One region of the Mesorhizobium sp. M0140 genome, then DNA from elsewhere that is predicted to be linked to it. Evidence: riboswitches for the same ligand, from Rfam matches in the RefSeq annotation. Region 1 holds a riboswitch; the other holds the start of a gene.
The links. Region 1 has a riboswitch for S-adenosylmethionine ahead of metX (homoserine O-acetyltransferase MetX). Riboswitches for the same ligand answer to the same signal wherever they lie in the genome.

Region 1 (7,668 bases):
TGCGCCGAACCGGGCCGAGACGCTGGCCATGGTTGCGCAGACCTGGCCAGCCTGAAACTGACTTAGCCCTTCGCGGGATGCTCGACGGCCTGGCGACCGAAATCGGGCACGTCGATGTCCTGGCCGGCCTCGATGATCGAGCGGCGCACAGCGCGGGTGCGGGTGAACAGGTCGAAGAGTTTTTCGCCGTCCCCCCAGCGGATCGCGCGTTGCAGGGACGCCAGATCTTCCGAGAACCGCGCCAGCATTTCGAGGATGGCGTCCTTGTTGTGCAGGCACACATCCCGCCACATGGTCGGATCGGAAGCGGCAAGACGCGTGAAGTCGCGGAAGCCGGAAGCCGAATATTTGATCACTTCGGACTTGGTCACCGACTGCAGATCGTCGGCGGTGCCGACGATGTTGTAGGCGATGATGTGCGGCAGGTGCGAGACGATGGCCAGCGTCATGTCGTGATGCTGCGGGTCCATGGTATCGATGTTGGCGCCGCAGCGGCGCCAGAACTCCGACAGCCGCTCCAGCGCGTCCGCGTCGGTATCGGGCAGCGGCGTGAAGATGCACCAGCGATTGTCGAACAGGTCGGCGAAGCCGGCGTCGGGGCCGGATTTTTCCGTGCCCGCCAGCGGGTGGCCGGGAATGAAATGGACGCCTTCAGGGACATAAGGCTGCATCTGCGCGATGACAGACGCCTTGGTCGAGCCGACATCGGTGAGGATCGCGCCCTTCTTCAGCGCCGGCGCGATTTCCTCGGCCACCGCGCCGGATGAGCCGACCGGCACCGAAATGACGACTAGGTCGGCATCGCGGACCGCCTCTTTCGCATCGGTGGTATAGCTATCGCCGAGCCCGAGTTCCTCGGCTCGCGCCAGCGTCGCCGCACTGCGCGTTGATATGGCCACGTGACGGGCCAGCCCCTCGCGGCGGATGACGCGGGCCAGCGACGAGCCGATCAGGCCGATGCCGACCAGCGCGATCTTTTCAAACATCGGTGATGTCATGGCGTTCTAGCTTTTCAGAAATGTCGTGAGAGCGGCGACAACGCCGCGATTGGCTTCTTCGGTGCCGACGGTCATGCGCAACGCGTTGGGAAAGCCATAGCCCGAAACGCGCCGCAATATATAGCCGCGCGCCGTCAGATAGTCGTCCGCCGCCGCCGCCGAATGCTTCTGATCGTCAGGAAAATGAACGAGGACGAAATTGCCGACGCTCGGCGTTACCCGCAGCCCGAGCTTTGTGAATTCCTCGCTCAGCCAGGCCAGCCAGGTCTCGTTGTGCGCCACGCTGCGCTCGACATGGGCGCGGTCGCGGATGGCTGCGATACCGGCCTCGATCGCCGTCGCATTGACGTTGAAGGGACCCCGCACGCGGTTGATGGCGTCGACGATATGCATCGGCGCATACATCCAGCCGATCCGCGCTCCGCCGAGGCCGATCTTGGAGAAGGTACGGGTCATCACCACGTTCTGGGCAGCACCGACCAGCTCGATGCCGGCCTCATAGTCGTTGCGGCGGACATATTCGGCATAGGCCGCGTCTAGCACCAGAAGCACGTGCCTGGGCAGGCCGGCATGCAGGCGGCGCACCTCCTGGAAAGGCACATAGGTGCCGGTCGGATTGTTGGGATTGGCCAGGAACACGATCTTGGTGCGCGGCGTGACGGCTGCGAGGATGGCGTCGATATCGGCGCGCTCGTCTCTTTCCTTGATCGTCACCGGAACGGCACCTGCCGACTGGATGTAGATCTTGTAGACCATGAAGGCGTGTTCGGTGATGACAGCCTCGTCGCCGGGCGCCAGATAAGTCTGCGCCAGCAGGCCGAGGATCTCGTCGGAGCCGTTGGAGCAAATGATGTTCTGCGGGTTGAGACCATGCACCTCGGCGATCGCTTCGCGCAGCCGCCTGGCGGTGCCATCTGGATAGACGTCGAGCTTTCCGGCAATCTCGCGCGCGGCTTCGATCGCTTTCGGCGAGGGCCCTAGCGGATTCTCGTTCGAGGACAGCTTGTGAACCTTGGCGACGCCCGCGGGCGCCGTGCTCTTGCCCGGCACATAGGCGTCTATGTCCATGATGCCCGCGCGCGGGGTTGGACGTGCCTGGTCCGGTGTCTGGCTCATGTCGCAAAATCCGTCGAGAACGCTTCCTGAGGGAAGCCGCAGCGGAAATACAAGCCGTGGCCTGCAATGTCGAGAGGCGACAGCCACCGCCCAAGGCTGGCCGTTGACGCCGGCGCGCCACAGCCCTAGAAGGGGAGCGGACTTCCGTGGTGATTTGGCCGGTCGGCTTGCAGCCACGTTAAACAACTTGCTAAAGGGCCGTTTGCATCCTGTAACCGGCTTTGCAACCGCAATGCCGGTTTTTTGTTGTCCGCGCCGGCCGGACACCCGGATCGGCATCGACTTTCGACAAGCGCGATGCGTGGGCTCAAAGTGTGAGATGGATGTCATGGCCGTTCTGCGTGCCCGCAAAACCAACAACGAGGTCGACCAACCGTCGAGCCCGGTTTTGCGTTTTGGATCCGACAAGCCGCTCAAGCTGGACGCCGGCACGCTGCTGTCACCGTTCCAGATCGCCTACCAGACCTACGGCACGCTGAACGATGCCCGCTCCAACGCCATCCTCGTCTGCCATGCACTGACCGGAGACCAGCACGTCGCCAGCACCAATCCGGTGACCGGCAAGCCTGGCTGGTGGGAAGTGTTGATCGGCCCCGGCAAGATCATCGACACCAATCGCTTCTTCGTCATCTGCTCCAACGTCATCGGTGGTTGCCTTGGGTCCACCGGTCCGGCCTCGACCAATCCCGCCACCGACAAGCCCTATGGGCTTGACCTGCCCATTATCACCATCCGCGACATGGTGCGGGCGCAGCAGATGCTGATTGACCATTTCGGCATCGAAAAGCTGTTCTGCGTGCTCGGCGGCTCTATGGGCGGCATGCAGGTGCTGGAATGGGCATCGAGCTATCCGGAGCGCGTCTTCTCGGCGCTGCCGATCGCCACCGGCGCGCGCCATTCCTCGCAGAACATCGCCTTTCATGAGGTCGGCCGGCAGGCTGTCATGGCCGATCCGGACTGGCATGGCGGCAAATATTTCGAGCACGGCAAACGCCCGGAAAAGGGCTTGGCGGTGGCACGCATGGCCGCCCACATCACCTATCTGTCGGAAGCCGCGCTGCACCGGAAATTCGGCCGCAATTTGCAGGATCGCGAAGCGCTGACCTTCGGCTTCGACGCCGACTTCCAGATCGAAAGCTATCTGCGCCATCAGGGCATGACCTTCGTCGATCGCTTCGACGCCAACTCCTACCTCTACATGACGCGGTCGATGGACTATTTCGACCTTGCCGCCGACCATGGCGGCCGGTTGGCCGATGCCTTCGCCGGAACGAAAACCCGCTTCTGCCTGGTGTCTTTCACCTCGGACTGGCTGTTTCCGACCGAGGAGAGCCGCTCGATCGTGCATGCGCTCAACGCCGCCGGCGCATCGGTATCCTTCGTCGAGATCGAAACCGACCGCGGCCACGACGCATTCCTGCTCGACGAGCCGGAACTGTTTGCCGCCATAAACGGCTTCATCGGCTCGGCGGCCCGGGCGAGAGGGCTCAGCGCATGACCCCGAAAAATTGCAGGCTTTTCGGATCGAGATCATGCGCCAGGCAGGAGGCGAAGCCATGAGCGTCAACCGCGACCAGCGCGTCGACCTAGAAGTCGTCGCCAACCTCATCCCGCCACAGTCGCGCGTGCTCGATGTCGGTTCGGGCGACGGCTCGCTGCTCGAATTGCTGCAGGACACCAAGCAGGTCGACGGCCGTGGACTTGAGCTGTCGCAGCGCGGCGTCAATGAATGCGTAGCGCGAGGCCTCTCGGTCATCCAGGGCGATGCCGACAAGGATCTCGAATTCTATCCCGACAAGGGCTTTGACTTCGTCGTCCTGTCGCAGACCCTGCAGGCCACCCGCAACCCGAAGCTGGTGCTCGACGAACTGCTCAGGATCGGCAACCGCGCCATCGTGTCCTTCCCCAATTTCGGCCACTGGCGGGTGCGCCTGTCGCTGTTCATCCAGGGCCGCATGCCGGTGACCAAGGACCTGCCCTATTCCTGGTACGACACGCCCAACATCCATTTCTGCACCATCCGCGACTTCGTCAATCTGTGCGACGAGCTCGGCGCGACCGTCGAGAAGGCAACCGCTCTCGACGCCGCCGGCCAGAAGATCGGCCTGTCGATGCCGTGGTGGTTCTGGAACTTCTTCGGCCAGCAGGCAGTGTTCTTGCTGAAACGGTAATATTGATCGCCATGTATCTCTTTCGTAGGCGCCCTCTGCCAGTTGAAATCCCACCGGACATGCGGGCTGGGTTGAAAGCCGGAATTCTCATCTGCACCTCACCGCGCAGTGGCAGCAACCACCTAGCCGGATTGATGGCAGCCACCGGGCTTGGCAACCCACTCGAGTGGTTCGGGGGCCGTCGTGTTCTAGAAATGCCGAACTATCCCCGCGACCCCCGTGCCCAGGTTTTGCATGCACTGAAGGACGGGCGGTCTCCCTCCGGGATTTACGCGGTCAAACTGTTTGCCAGCCAGTTTTCACAGGTTGCCAAAACCGTGGATCTCCCCGCAAGCCTTCCAAAGCTGCGCTATATGCGGTTGACGCGTGGGGACCTCGTTGGTCAAGCAGTTTCGTGGACCCGCGCTCGTCAGAGTGGTCGGTTCCGCTCTACCGAGGCCGATCAGAAGAGACCATGCTACGACGGCAAAGCAATCGCGGACTCGCTTGAAAAAATCATCCTGGAAAATCTGGCCTGGGATGTCTGGTTTGCAAAAAACGGATTGTCCTTCCTATCACTGACATACGAAGAACTCCTTGAACATCCACGGACCTGCCTTGAAAGGGCTGCATCTCTGGTCGACGCCAAGCTTGTCTTGAAACCCGGGTCTGATCTCGATTCGGGCCTCGATATTCAACGAGACACCATCAATGAGGAGTGGAGAGAGCGGTTCTTGGCGGAATATTCTGACACGTCGAACTTCCATGCCAACAATTGCCGTCGCGGTTTTCTTAAAAAGAGGAGCTCAAGGTTCTCGATCTGATCGAACGGCATTGTACGAGAACACGAAGCATCCAGGGGCGCCAGAGATGCGATGTTATTGATCAAAGCGCATCGCCGTCCATGGCGATCACGAGCACAAATTCTTATTGCACGCTGGTTTGACAGCCCGCCGAGAGCGTTATAGCCACATCGGCACTAATAACTTGATCGGTTCAGATATGGCTCAAGAGCGTCCAACGTATTCACTCGTCGTCGAAATGGAGAATGCAAAATCGATCGACTGGGACGAGATCGGCGTTGGGATGAAGGCCTTGGCTCGGGAAATCACATCGGTTTCAGCAACCGGTTTAGTGCGACCAAGGATCGTTATTTCTCACGGGGGAGCAGAGTCGGACGAGGATGCGTTGCGTCGTGAGATTTCGAATGAGGCCCCGCAGCTCGGTCAGGTTGCCGAATTCGTCTTCACGGCTTTCCCTGGCGGCCGATATTACGACCTGAAGAACAACGGCATGCTGGCATCGGACGGAGATATCGTCATCTTTATGGATTCCGACGTGGTCGCGGAACCAGGATGGCTACCAGGACTGCTTGAGCCCTTTGAAAACTCTGAAGTTATCTGCGCAAACGGATATACATACCTCTCATACGACGATTTCTTTTCAAGAACGTTTGCGTTGATCTGGTTTTTCCCGATGGCCCGTGGAGACGGGCGATTTGCCTCGAAGCGAGCGATCAACGCTAACAATGTAGCGTTTCGACGCGAGTGGATCGTCAGCCATCCTTTTCCAAAACATAACGGCTTCAAGGTTTCCTGCACTTTGCTGATGCGCGAACTGCTGCGGGAGGGCCACAAAATTCATAATGTCGACGCACGCGTTTATCACTATTCGCCGCGGGGCTGGCGGTTCTTTTACTGGCGCGCCCTGGTTACAGGTCGCGACGCCGACCGGAAGTTCGTTGCGCTCAATTCGCCGAGCCGCGCGCGACGGATAGTCAAGTCTTTCAGCCGGTGGCTCACCATGTCATGGCGCACGACACGACGGATCGTAGGCCATGCCCGGGAAACGGGGATGCCGCTTTGGCAGGTTCCCTTTTCTCTGATTGTCGGTCAGGCATTTTATGGTTTGGCGTTTTGGGGCCAGTTCAGTTTTGCGACTGGCATGGTTCGTGACAAAATTGAAACTGTGCCCGACTATGTTGGGCACAGCTAGACGCTTTACCGCCCTTCCTTGAACCGCGGTTCAGCGTCCAATTGATCCTTGACCCGTCGATTGTTCCAGAACATCCGTGGCCTTGTGCGGATGTTCGACGCCGTCGACGAACACGACATCCGCCTCCGAATTGTCCGTGCGCAGCGCCAGTATCGCCCGGTAGGCGGGCGAATTGTACCAGCCACGCACATGCTGCCTGTCGGGAATTCTATGATGATCAGATGGCCAGGCCAGTCGTTCTCGATCACCTCCACATCGCCGCCATGAACCAGAAAACGGCCGCCGAAAGGTTCCAGCGTGGCATCGATCTTGTGCAGATATTCGACGATCTGCGGACCCATTGCGGCTTGGCGCATATGGGCGACGGCGTAAGCGGCCATGACTGGACTCCCTTGTCATCGAAGCCGAGTTGCCGGCCTCGCATGGGCAATCTGACCAAACGCCGAGCGCTAAGCGATTACGTCTGAGGTAATGAGATGTATGCTACCTGTCATGATGGGTTGCTTCCATGGTGATTCGCAATGCTATGTGCGGCGGTGCTGTTGCAATTGGAACGCTAGCAGCGGGGATTCGTTGTCTCGCGCGGATTGAGTACCGGCACGGTGGGTGACAGGGGCAGTCGTTTTTTGTAGCGTCGCGCCGACTGTGATGCGGTGTAGAGGAAGGGAAGTCCAATCCATTCGACCGTTCTGAAAATCGAAAAGTCCTGGACAGACGCGCAACCCTGCGCAGGAAACAGCTGACAGACATGGCCGGGATCCAACCAACACCTCTCATCACGGTCATTACGCCGACCCACAACCGACGCGAAACGGTGTTGCGCGCCGTGGAAAGCGTACTCTCCCAGAGCATGTCGAGGCTTGAGCACATTGTCGTCGACGATGGTTCGGCTGATGGAACCGAAGCGGCGCTGGCCCGTATCCAGGACCCGCGGCTGATCTATGTCGGGGCGAAATGGCGAGGCGCCAACGCTGCCAGGAATGCCGGCATCGAGCGCGCGCGGGCACCGTTGGTGACGTTCCTCGATTCCGACGACATCTACATGCCGCACCGGCTTGAACGAACCCTGACCTGGTTCGATGAGAATCCTGCACTGCAAGTGCTGATCAGTTCGTTCGTGTCCCTGAAAGGCAATCGCATCACAAACTGCGTCAACCCCGAGGCGTTCGTGAGCCCCGCAATGCTGGAGCGGACGCTGGTTGGGCAGACCATCTTCATTGCCGGCTCCGCGATCACCGCTCGCCGCGAACCCTTGCTGGCCATCGGCGGCTACGACAGCGACATCACCCGCATGCAGGATCGCGAATTGCTGCTGCGCCTTGCCCGGCGCTTCGGTGCGCAGTTGTCCAGGGATCTGGACTGGACGAAATACAATTCGGAGAACTCGATTTCCGGCCGCCGTGACGGCT
Region 2 (7,668 bases), on a different contig from region 1:
TCGATCGCGGAAAACATCTTCCTCGGCAACGAACACGCCAAATTCGGCGTCATCGACTGGGATGCCAACGAGGCGCGCACCAGCGCGCTGTTGAAGAAGGTGGGCCTCAAGGAGGACCCCAAGACGCTGATCACCAATATCGGCGTCGGCAAGCAGCAGCTGGTCGAAATCGCCAAGGCGCTGAGCAAGGAAGTCAAGCTGCTGATCCTGGATGAGCCGACGGCTTCGCTGAGCGAGAAGGACAGCCAGGCGCTGCTCGACCTTTTGCTCGAATTCAAGCGGCAAGGCATGACCTCGATCCTGATCTCGCACAAGCTCAACGAGGTGAACCGGGTCGCCGACAAGGTGACGGTGATCCGTGACGGGCGCACCATCGAGACGCTGGCCAAGAAGGACATCTCTGAAGACCGCATCATCACTTCGATGGTCGGCCGCTCACTCGACGACCGCTATCCGCCGCGCGAGCCTGACATCGGCGGGGTCGTGTTCGAAGTGAAGAACTGGTCGGTCTATCACCCGATCCATGCCGAGCGGCAGGTGATCAAGGGCATCGACATCAACGTGCGCAAGGGCGAAGTGGTGGGTATTGCCGGGCTGATGGGCGCTGGCCGCACCGAATTCGCCATGAGCCTGTTCGGCCGCTCCTACGGCCGCCGCATCTCCGGCGAGGTGCTGCTCAAGGGCAGGCCGGTCGACGTATCCTCGGTGAGCAAGGCGGTCCAACACGGCATCGCCTACGTCACAGAGGACCGCAAGACCTACGGTCTCAACCTCATCGACCATATCAAGCACAACATCACGCTGGCCAATCTTGGCGGCGTCTCGCGCCACAGCGTGATCGACGACATGCGCGAGCTCGCCGTTGCCAACGACTATCGCAAGAAGACCAATATCCGCGCTTCCAGCGTCTATCAGATGACCGGCAATCTCTCCGGCGGCAACCAGCAGAAAGTGGTGCTGTCGAAATGGCTGTTCGCCGACCCGGACGTGCTGATCCTCGACGAGCCGACACGCGGCATCGATGTCGGCGCCAAGTACGAAATCTACACGATCATCGCCCGCCTCGCCTCGGAGGGTAAGGCGATCGTCGTCATCTCGTCGGAAATGCCGGAATTGCTCGGCATCACCGACCGCATCTACGTCATGAACGAAGGGCGCATGGTGGGCGAAATGCCCGCCGCGGAAGCAAGCCAGGAAAAAATAATGCGCGCCATCGTTCGGGGAGAAGGAAAAGCAGCATGAGCACCGAAAGCGCCCCCGCCCCGCAGAGCAAAGTCGCCGAAGACGTGCAGCAGGGTCCACGCATCGCCGTCTCGGCGCTGGCGACGAACCTGCGCGAGTACGGCCTGATCCTGGCGCTGATCGCCATCATGGTGTTCTTCCAGTTCACCACGAACGGAACGCTGTTCAAGCCGGTGAACCTGAGCAATTTGGTGCAGCAGAACTCGTTCATCATCGTGATGGCGCTGGGCATGCTGCTGGTGATCGTCTCCGGCCATATCGACCTAAGTGTCGGATCGGTGGCGGGCTTCATCGGCGCGCTGGCGGCGATGATGATGGTCATCTGGCCGCTTGGCCCGTTCAGCAATCCGCTGGTGGTGTCGATCATCTGCCTGATCGTGGGCGGCGCGATCGGCGCCGCGCAAGGCTATTGGATCGCCTATCACCGAATACCAAGCTTTATCGTCACGCTGGCCGGCATGCTGATCTTCCGCGGCATCTGCCAGGCTCTGCTGGGCGGCGGATCCTCGGTGGGGCCGCTACCCGATGGCTTTAAGGCGCTCAGCTCCGGCTTCATCCCGGATGTCATCGGCCCGCTGACGCTGATCCCGCCGACGGTGAACGCGGCCGGCAAGACTATCATGGGCAGCGGCCTGACGCTGCACATGACGACGATCGTGCTGGGCCTGATCGCTGTGCTGGCCTACGCCTATTTCGGGGTGAGGACGCGCCGCAAGCGCGAACGCCATGGCTATGAGGCCGAGCCCTTTGCCCTGTTCGTTGTCAAGACGCTGGTCGGCAGCGCGCTGGCGCTGTTCCTGGTCTACCAGTTCGCCAGCTACAGGGGCCTGCCGGTGGTGCTGCTCGTCATGGGCGTGCTGATCTCGCTGTTCGTCTTCGTCACCAAGCGCATGACCATCGGCCGCCGCATCTACGCCATGGGCGGCAATGCCAAGGCCGCGCAACTGTCGGGCATCAACACCGAGCGGCTGACGCTGATGGTGTTCATCAATATGGGCGTGCTGTCGGCGCTCGGCGGCCTGATCATCGCGGCGCGACTGGGACAGGCGGTGCCGGCCGCGGGCCTCGGCAGCGAGCTCGACGTCATCGCCGCCGTCTTCATCGGCGGCGCCTCGGCAATGGGCGGCGTCGGTCAGGTCATCGGTGCGGTGGTCGGCGGCTTCATCATGGGCGTGATGAACAACGGCATGTCGATCATGGGCGTCAATGTCGACTGGCAGCAGGTGGTCAAAGGCCTGGTGCTGCTCGGTGCCGTGATCTTCGACGTCTACAACAAGAACAAGGCTTGAACGGGCTTAAGAGCAATTCCAGGAAAAGTGTGAAACGGTTTTCCGCCCGGAATTGCACCAAGACAATGAGTTAGAGCGGTTTGCCGTTTCCGTGAAACGGTGAACTGCTCTAGTCGAGGCAAGCAGGAGGCATACGATCGCGGCGCTGCCGGCAACCCGCCGGTAACAGAAGTCCCTGAGGGACCAGGCCCGCGAGCGCAATCCGAACTGAGAATTTAAACCGTGGCATGGACGAGGTCCCGGCCGCGCCGAGCAAGGTCTGCCGTTTTGGCAGTCCTGCCAAGGCAAATGAGAGAGGATTCATCATGCTGATCTCCCAGATCCTTGACGACGCCGAGACCATCCGCGTCGTCGCCCGCAATGGCGGCAAGACCCGGATCATCAATGGCGCCCGCAGCGTCTATTCGCTGGCGATGGAGGCCGCCCGTACCGGCGTCGGCCTCGTCGCGCTGATCGAACGCAAGGGGCTTGGCGAGACAGTCGATCTCGAGGCCGCTTACAAGAAGGGGCGGCTGCTGTCGCCGATCAACCACCCCGATCCGGCGCATCTGCACCTGACGGGCACCGGGCTGACGCATCTCGGCTCGGCGGCGACGCGCGATTCCATGCACAAGAAGCTGAGCGCCGACGGCGAGGAGCAGCTCACCGATTCCATGAAGATGTTCCGCATGGGGCTGGAGGGCGGCAAGCCGGCGAACGGCCAGATCGGCGTGCAGCCGGAATGGTTTTACAAAGGCAACGGCACGATGGCGGTGGCGCCAGGTGCCGCACTCCTGTCACCGGCCTTTGCCAAGGACGCCGGCGAAGAGCCCGAGGTGGCCGGCATCTATGTCATCGGCGATGACGGCGCACCTTTCCGCGTCGGCTTCACGCTGTCGAACGAGTTTTCCGACCACGTCACCGAGCGCGTGAACTATCTGTTCCTCGCCCATTCCAAGCTGCGCAACGCCTCGTTCGGGCCGGAGATCCTGATCGGCGACCTACCGCCCGACATCCGCGGCACCTCGCGCATCGTGCGCGACAGCGAGGTGCTGTGGGAAAAGCCGTTCCTGTCCGGCGAAGCGAACATGTCGCACACCATCGCCAATCTCGAACATCATCATTTCAAATACGCGGCCTTCCGCCAGCCGGGCGACGTGCATGTGCATATGTTCGGTACGGCGACGCTGTCCTTCGCCGACGGCATCAGTACTGAAGCCGGCGACGTGTTCGAGATCGAGGCCAAGGATTTTGGTCTGCCGCTGCGCAATCCGCTCGAGATCGAACAGCCGGTGCAGGTGGCGGTGAAGGCGCTTTGAAAGGGTGATCTCCCCCTTGAGGGGGAGATGTCGCCAAAGGCGACAGAGGGGGTCGCCTCGCGTGAAGCGCCAACTGTCGCAAGAAGGTTGCATCCGGTCGACCCGACCCCCTCTGGCCTGCCGGCCATCTCCCCCTCAAAGGGGGGAGATTGCTGCTTCAATAGATATCGAAGTCGAAATACTTGGCCTGGATCTTCTTGTAGGTGCCGTCGGCGACGATCGCGTCGATGGCCGCGTTGAGCTTGTCGCGCAGGGCCGTGTCGTCGAGGCGCACGGCAATGCCGGCTTGCGTTTCGGTGCCCTTGACGTCGCCGACCAGCTTGCAGCAGCCGTCGCTTGCCTTCTTCAGCCAGTCCATCAGCACGAACTTGTCCGAGATCACGGCGTCAAGGCGGCCGTTGGTCAAGTCGGTGATCGCCTCTTCCTGGGTCGGATAGAGTTTGGCCTCCGCGCCCGCCTTGCCATATTCATTCTGGGCATAGTCGGCCTGCGTGGTCGAAGCCTGGGCGCCGACCGTCTTGCCGGCAAGGGCCGCCGGTTCGGTCGAGGTCAGGTCGCTGTCCTTCGGCGCCACCAGGGCGAGCGGTGTCGTATAATATTTGTTGGTGAAGGCGACCTGCTTCTTGCGCTCCTCGGTGATGCTCATCGAGGCGATGATGGCGTCGAATTTCTTCGCCTGCAAAGCGGGAATGATGCCGTCCCAGTCCTGCGTGACGATCTCGCATTCGACCTTCATCTGCGCGCACAGCGCATTGGCGATGTCGATGTCGAAGCCTTCGACCTTGCCGTCAGCGGTAATGGTGTTGAACGGCGGATAGGCGCCCTCGGTGCCGATCTTGATTTTCTCCTGCGCCTGCGAAAGCGAGCCGGCCGCCATCACCAGTATGGCAGCGCCTGCCACCGATATGATCCATTTCGAAATCTGCATTTTCTTGGTTCCCCTTGAACGCCGGCATCTTGACTACCAACAAGGCAGCCAAGCATGGCGAGCCGGTACAGGCAAGTATTTTGCCTGACGGCGGCGCTCAGCGCGCGGCGCGGAAATGCTTGGACAGCTTCAGGCCCTGCGCCTGATAGTTGGAGCCGAGATCGGTGCCGTAGAGCGCCTGCGGCCGCTTCAGCATGTGCTCGTAGACCAGCCGGCCGACGATCTGGCCATGGTCGAGAATGAACGGCACTTCGTGGCTGCGCACTTCCAGCACCGCCCGGCTGCCGGTACCACCGGACGCGGAATGGCCAAAGCCCGGATCGAAGAAGCCGGCATAGTGGACGCGGAACTCTCCGACCAGCGGATCGAAGGGCGTCATCTCGGCGGCGTAGAGCGGCGGTACGTGCACCGCCTCCTGGCTGACGAGGATGTAGAACTCGTCGGGATCGAGCACCAGTTCGCCGGCGCCGCTCTTGTGGATCGGCTCCCAGAAGTCGACGACTTCCTGGGCCCCGCGCTTGTCGACATCGACGAGGCCGGTGTGATGCTTGCCGCGGTAGCCGACCAGACCGTTCTGATCGCCGTTGAGGTCGATCGACAGCGCGATGCCGCCGCCGGAAATGTTCGGCGGCTCGGTGGCGACCAGCGTCTGCGCGCGATGCAGCTCGTGCAGCTCGGCTTCCGAGAGCAGCGCATTGCCGGTGCGGAAGCGTATCTGCGACAGGCGCGAGCCGGTGCGCACGACGATCGGGAAGGTGCGCGGGCTGACTTCCAGAAAGAGCGGGCCGTGATAGCCGGCAGCGATCTTGTCGAACTCGTGGCCGCGATCGGTCATGACCCGGGTAAAGATGTCGAGCCGCCCGGTCGAGCTCTTCGGATTGGCCGAGGCCGAAATGCCCGCCGGCAGCGCCAGGCTTTCAAGCAAGGGCACGATATAGACGCAGCCGGTCTCCAGCACCGCGCCCTCGGCAAGATTGATCTCGTGCAGCTGCAGCCGGTCGAGCTTTTCCGAGACCTTGTGGTTGGGGCCGGGCAGGAAGGAGGCCCGCACCCGCCAGGCCTTGTCGCCGAGCCTGAGATCGAGACTGGCCGGCTGGATCTGGTCGGCGTCGAGCGCACGCGCCGACTTCAGCGCGCCGGACTGGAACAGCGCCGATATGTCCTGATCGGGAAGAATGCCTGTCTGCCGCAAGGCTCCACTCCTAGGTCAGACGTTTTTCTTGTCGCAGGTTCTGGTCGCAAAACCGTGGAACACTTTTGCGGAACCTGCTTGGTACAAACCTCTTAATGAAGCCGGCAATTGACGCAAGCGTGGCGCGGGTCTAAAGGGTCGTTATCCCGTGGTGATTTGGCCGGTCGGCTTGCAGCCACGTTAAACAAGTCGCTAAAGGACCGTCGGGCCGCAAGGCCGTATGGACCGGTTGCGACTTTCGCGGCCGGTTTTTTTGTGTCTGGAAGAAAAGCGATGAGCACCAAGAAGCACAACTGGAAGCCTCAGACGGCACTCGTGCACAGCGGAACGCTGCGTTCCGGTTTCGGCGAAACGTCGGAAGCGATTTACCTGACCCAGGGCTATGTCTACGAAACGGCACAGGCCGCCGAAGCCCGTTTCAAGGGCGAGGAGCCAGGCTTCATCTATTCGCGCTACGCCAATCCGACCGTCGACATGTTCGAGAAGCGCATGTGCGCCCTCGAAGGCGCCGAAGATGCCCGCGCCACCGCCTCCGGCATGGCCGCGGTGACGGCCGCCCTTCTGTGCAGCGCCAAGGCCGGCGACCACATCGTGGCGGCGCGTGCGCTGTTCGGATCCTGCCGCTGGGTGGTCGAGACGCTGGCGCCGAGATACGGCATCGAGGCGACGCTGGTCGACGGCACGGATATCGCCAATTGGGAAAAGGCGGTCAAGCCGAACACCAAGCTGTTCTTCCTGGAAAGCCCGACCAATCCGACGCTGGAAGTGGTCGATATCGCCGCTGTCGCTTCGCTTGCCAATTCGATCGGCGCAAGGCTGATCGTCGACAATGTCTTCGCCACGCCCCTGCAGCAGAAGCCCTTGCAGCTCGGCGCCCATATCGTCGTCTATTCGGCGACCAAGCACATAGACGGCCAGGGGCGCTGTCTCGGCGGCGTGATCCTGTCGGACAAGAAGTGGATCGACGAGAACCTGCACGATTATTTCCGCCATACCGGCCCAAGCCTGTCGCCCTTCAACGCCTGGACGCTGCTGAAAGGCCTGGAAACACTGCCGCTGCGCGTGCGCCAGCAGACGGAAAGCGCGGGCAGGATCGCGGATTTCCTGGCCGAACGGCCGGAAATCGCCCGCGTCATCTATCCCGGCCGCGCCGACCACCCGCAGGCCGATATCGTCAAGAAGCAGATGTCGGGCGGCTCGACGCTGATCTGCCTGGACGTCAAGGGCGGCAAGCAGGCGGCCTTCGCCTTGCAGAACGCGCTCGACATCGTCTTGATCTCCAACAATCTCGGCGATGCCAAGAGCCTGATCACCCACCCGGCGACGACGACGCACAAGAATCTGAGCGACGAGGCGCGCGCCGAGCTCGGCATCGGGCCGGGCACGCTCCGGCTGTCGGTCGGGCTGGAAGACACCGACGATCTGCTTGAGGACATCGCGCAGGCGCTGAAGGCCAGGTAGGACCTTCAGGCGCCGGACGGCGTCTCCTCCAGTTCGGCCGTCTTGGTGCCGATGGTCATCGCGTTGCCGCGCCAGTCGACGGCGCCGCCAAGCCAGCCGCGCGCCCACAGCGCTGGCAGGATCAGGTCGCGCATCATGATCGCGGCCACCATGCGTGGCGACAGGTACCAGCCCTTGGACCAGGCCAGCGCGCACTCGGGAAGGTAGAAGGCTACCAGCACTGCAAGGGCGGTTGCCCAGAGGCTGAAGCCGGCACTG

Region 2: another riboswitch for S-adenosylmethionine. It lies ahead of NKJ37_RS18595 (O-succinylhomoserine sulfhydrylase); the one in region 1 lies ahead of metX (homoserine O-acetyltransferase MetX).

What each region holds. Positions count from the first base shown of each region.
Region 1 is NZ_JAMYTM010000020.1:34,137-41,804, reverse strand. Features, by position in the region: gene NKJ37_RS20165 (sugar kinase) at 1-55, shown strand, start outside; gene NKJ37_RS20160 (prephenate/arogenate dehydrogenase family protein) at 63-998, opposite strand; gene hisC (histidinol-phosphate transaminase) at 1,005-2,114, opposite strand; SAM riboswitch at 2,251-2,328, shown strand; gene metX (homoserine O-acetyltransferase MetX) at 2,443-3,612, shown strand; gene metW (methionine biosynthesis protein MetW) at 3,671-4,285, shown strand; gene NKJ37_RS20140 (Stf0 family sulfotransferase) at 4,234-5,088, shown strand; gene NKJ37_RS20135 (glycosyltransferase family 2 protein) at 5,252-6,259, shown strand; partial or broken gene NKJ37_RS20130 (DUF1330 domain-containing protein) at 6,290-6,600, opposite strand; gene NKJ37_RS20125 (glycosyltransferase family 2 protein) at 7,008-7,668, shown strand, end outside.
Region 2 is NZ_JAMYTM010000017.1:128,816-136,483, forward strand. Features, by position in the region: gene mmsA (multiple monosaccharide ABC transporter ATP-binding protein) at 1-1,242, shown strand, start outside; gene mmsB (multiple monosaccharide ABC transporter permease) at 1,239-2,531, shown strand; gene araD1 (AraD1 family protein) at 2,837-3,829, shown strand; gene NKJ37_RS18585 (ABC transporter substrate-binding protein) at 3,987-4,757, opposite strand; gene NKJ37_RS18590 (2'-deoxycytidine 5'-triphosphate deaminase) at 4,855-5,949, opposite strand; SAM riboswitch at 6,088-6,165, shown strand; gene NKJ37_RS18595 (O-succinylhomoserine sulfhydrylase) at 6,223-7,410, shown strand; gene NKJ37_RS18600 (ceramide glucosyltransferase) at 7,416-7,668, opposite strand, start outside.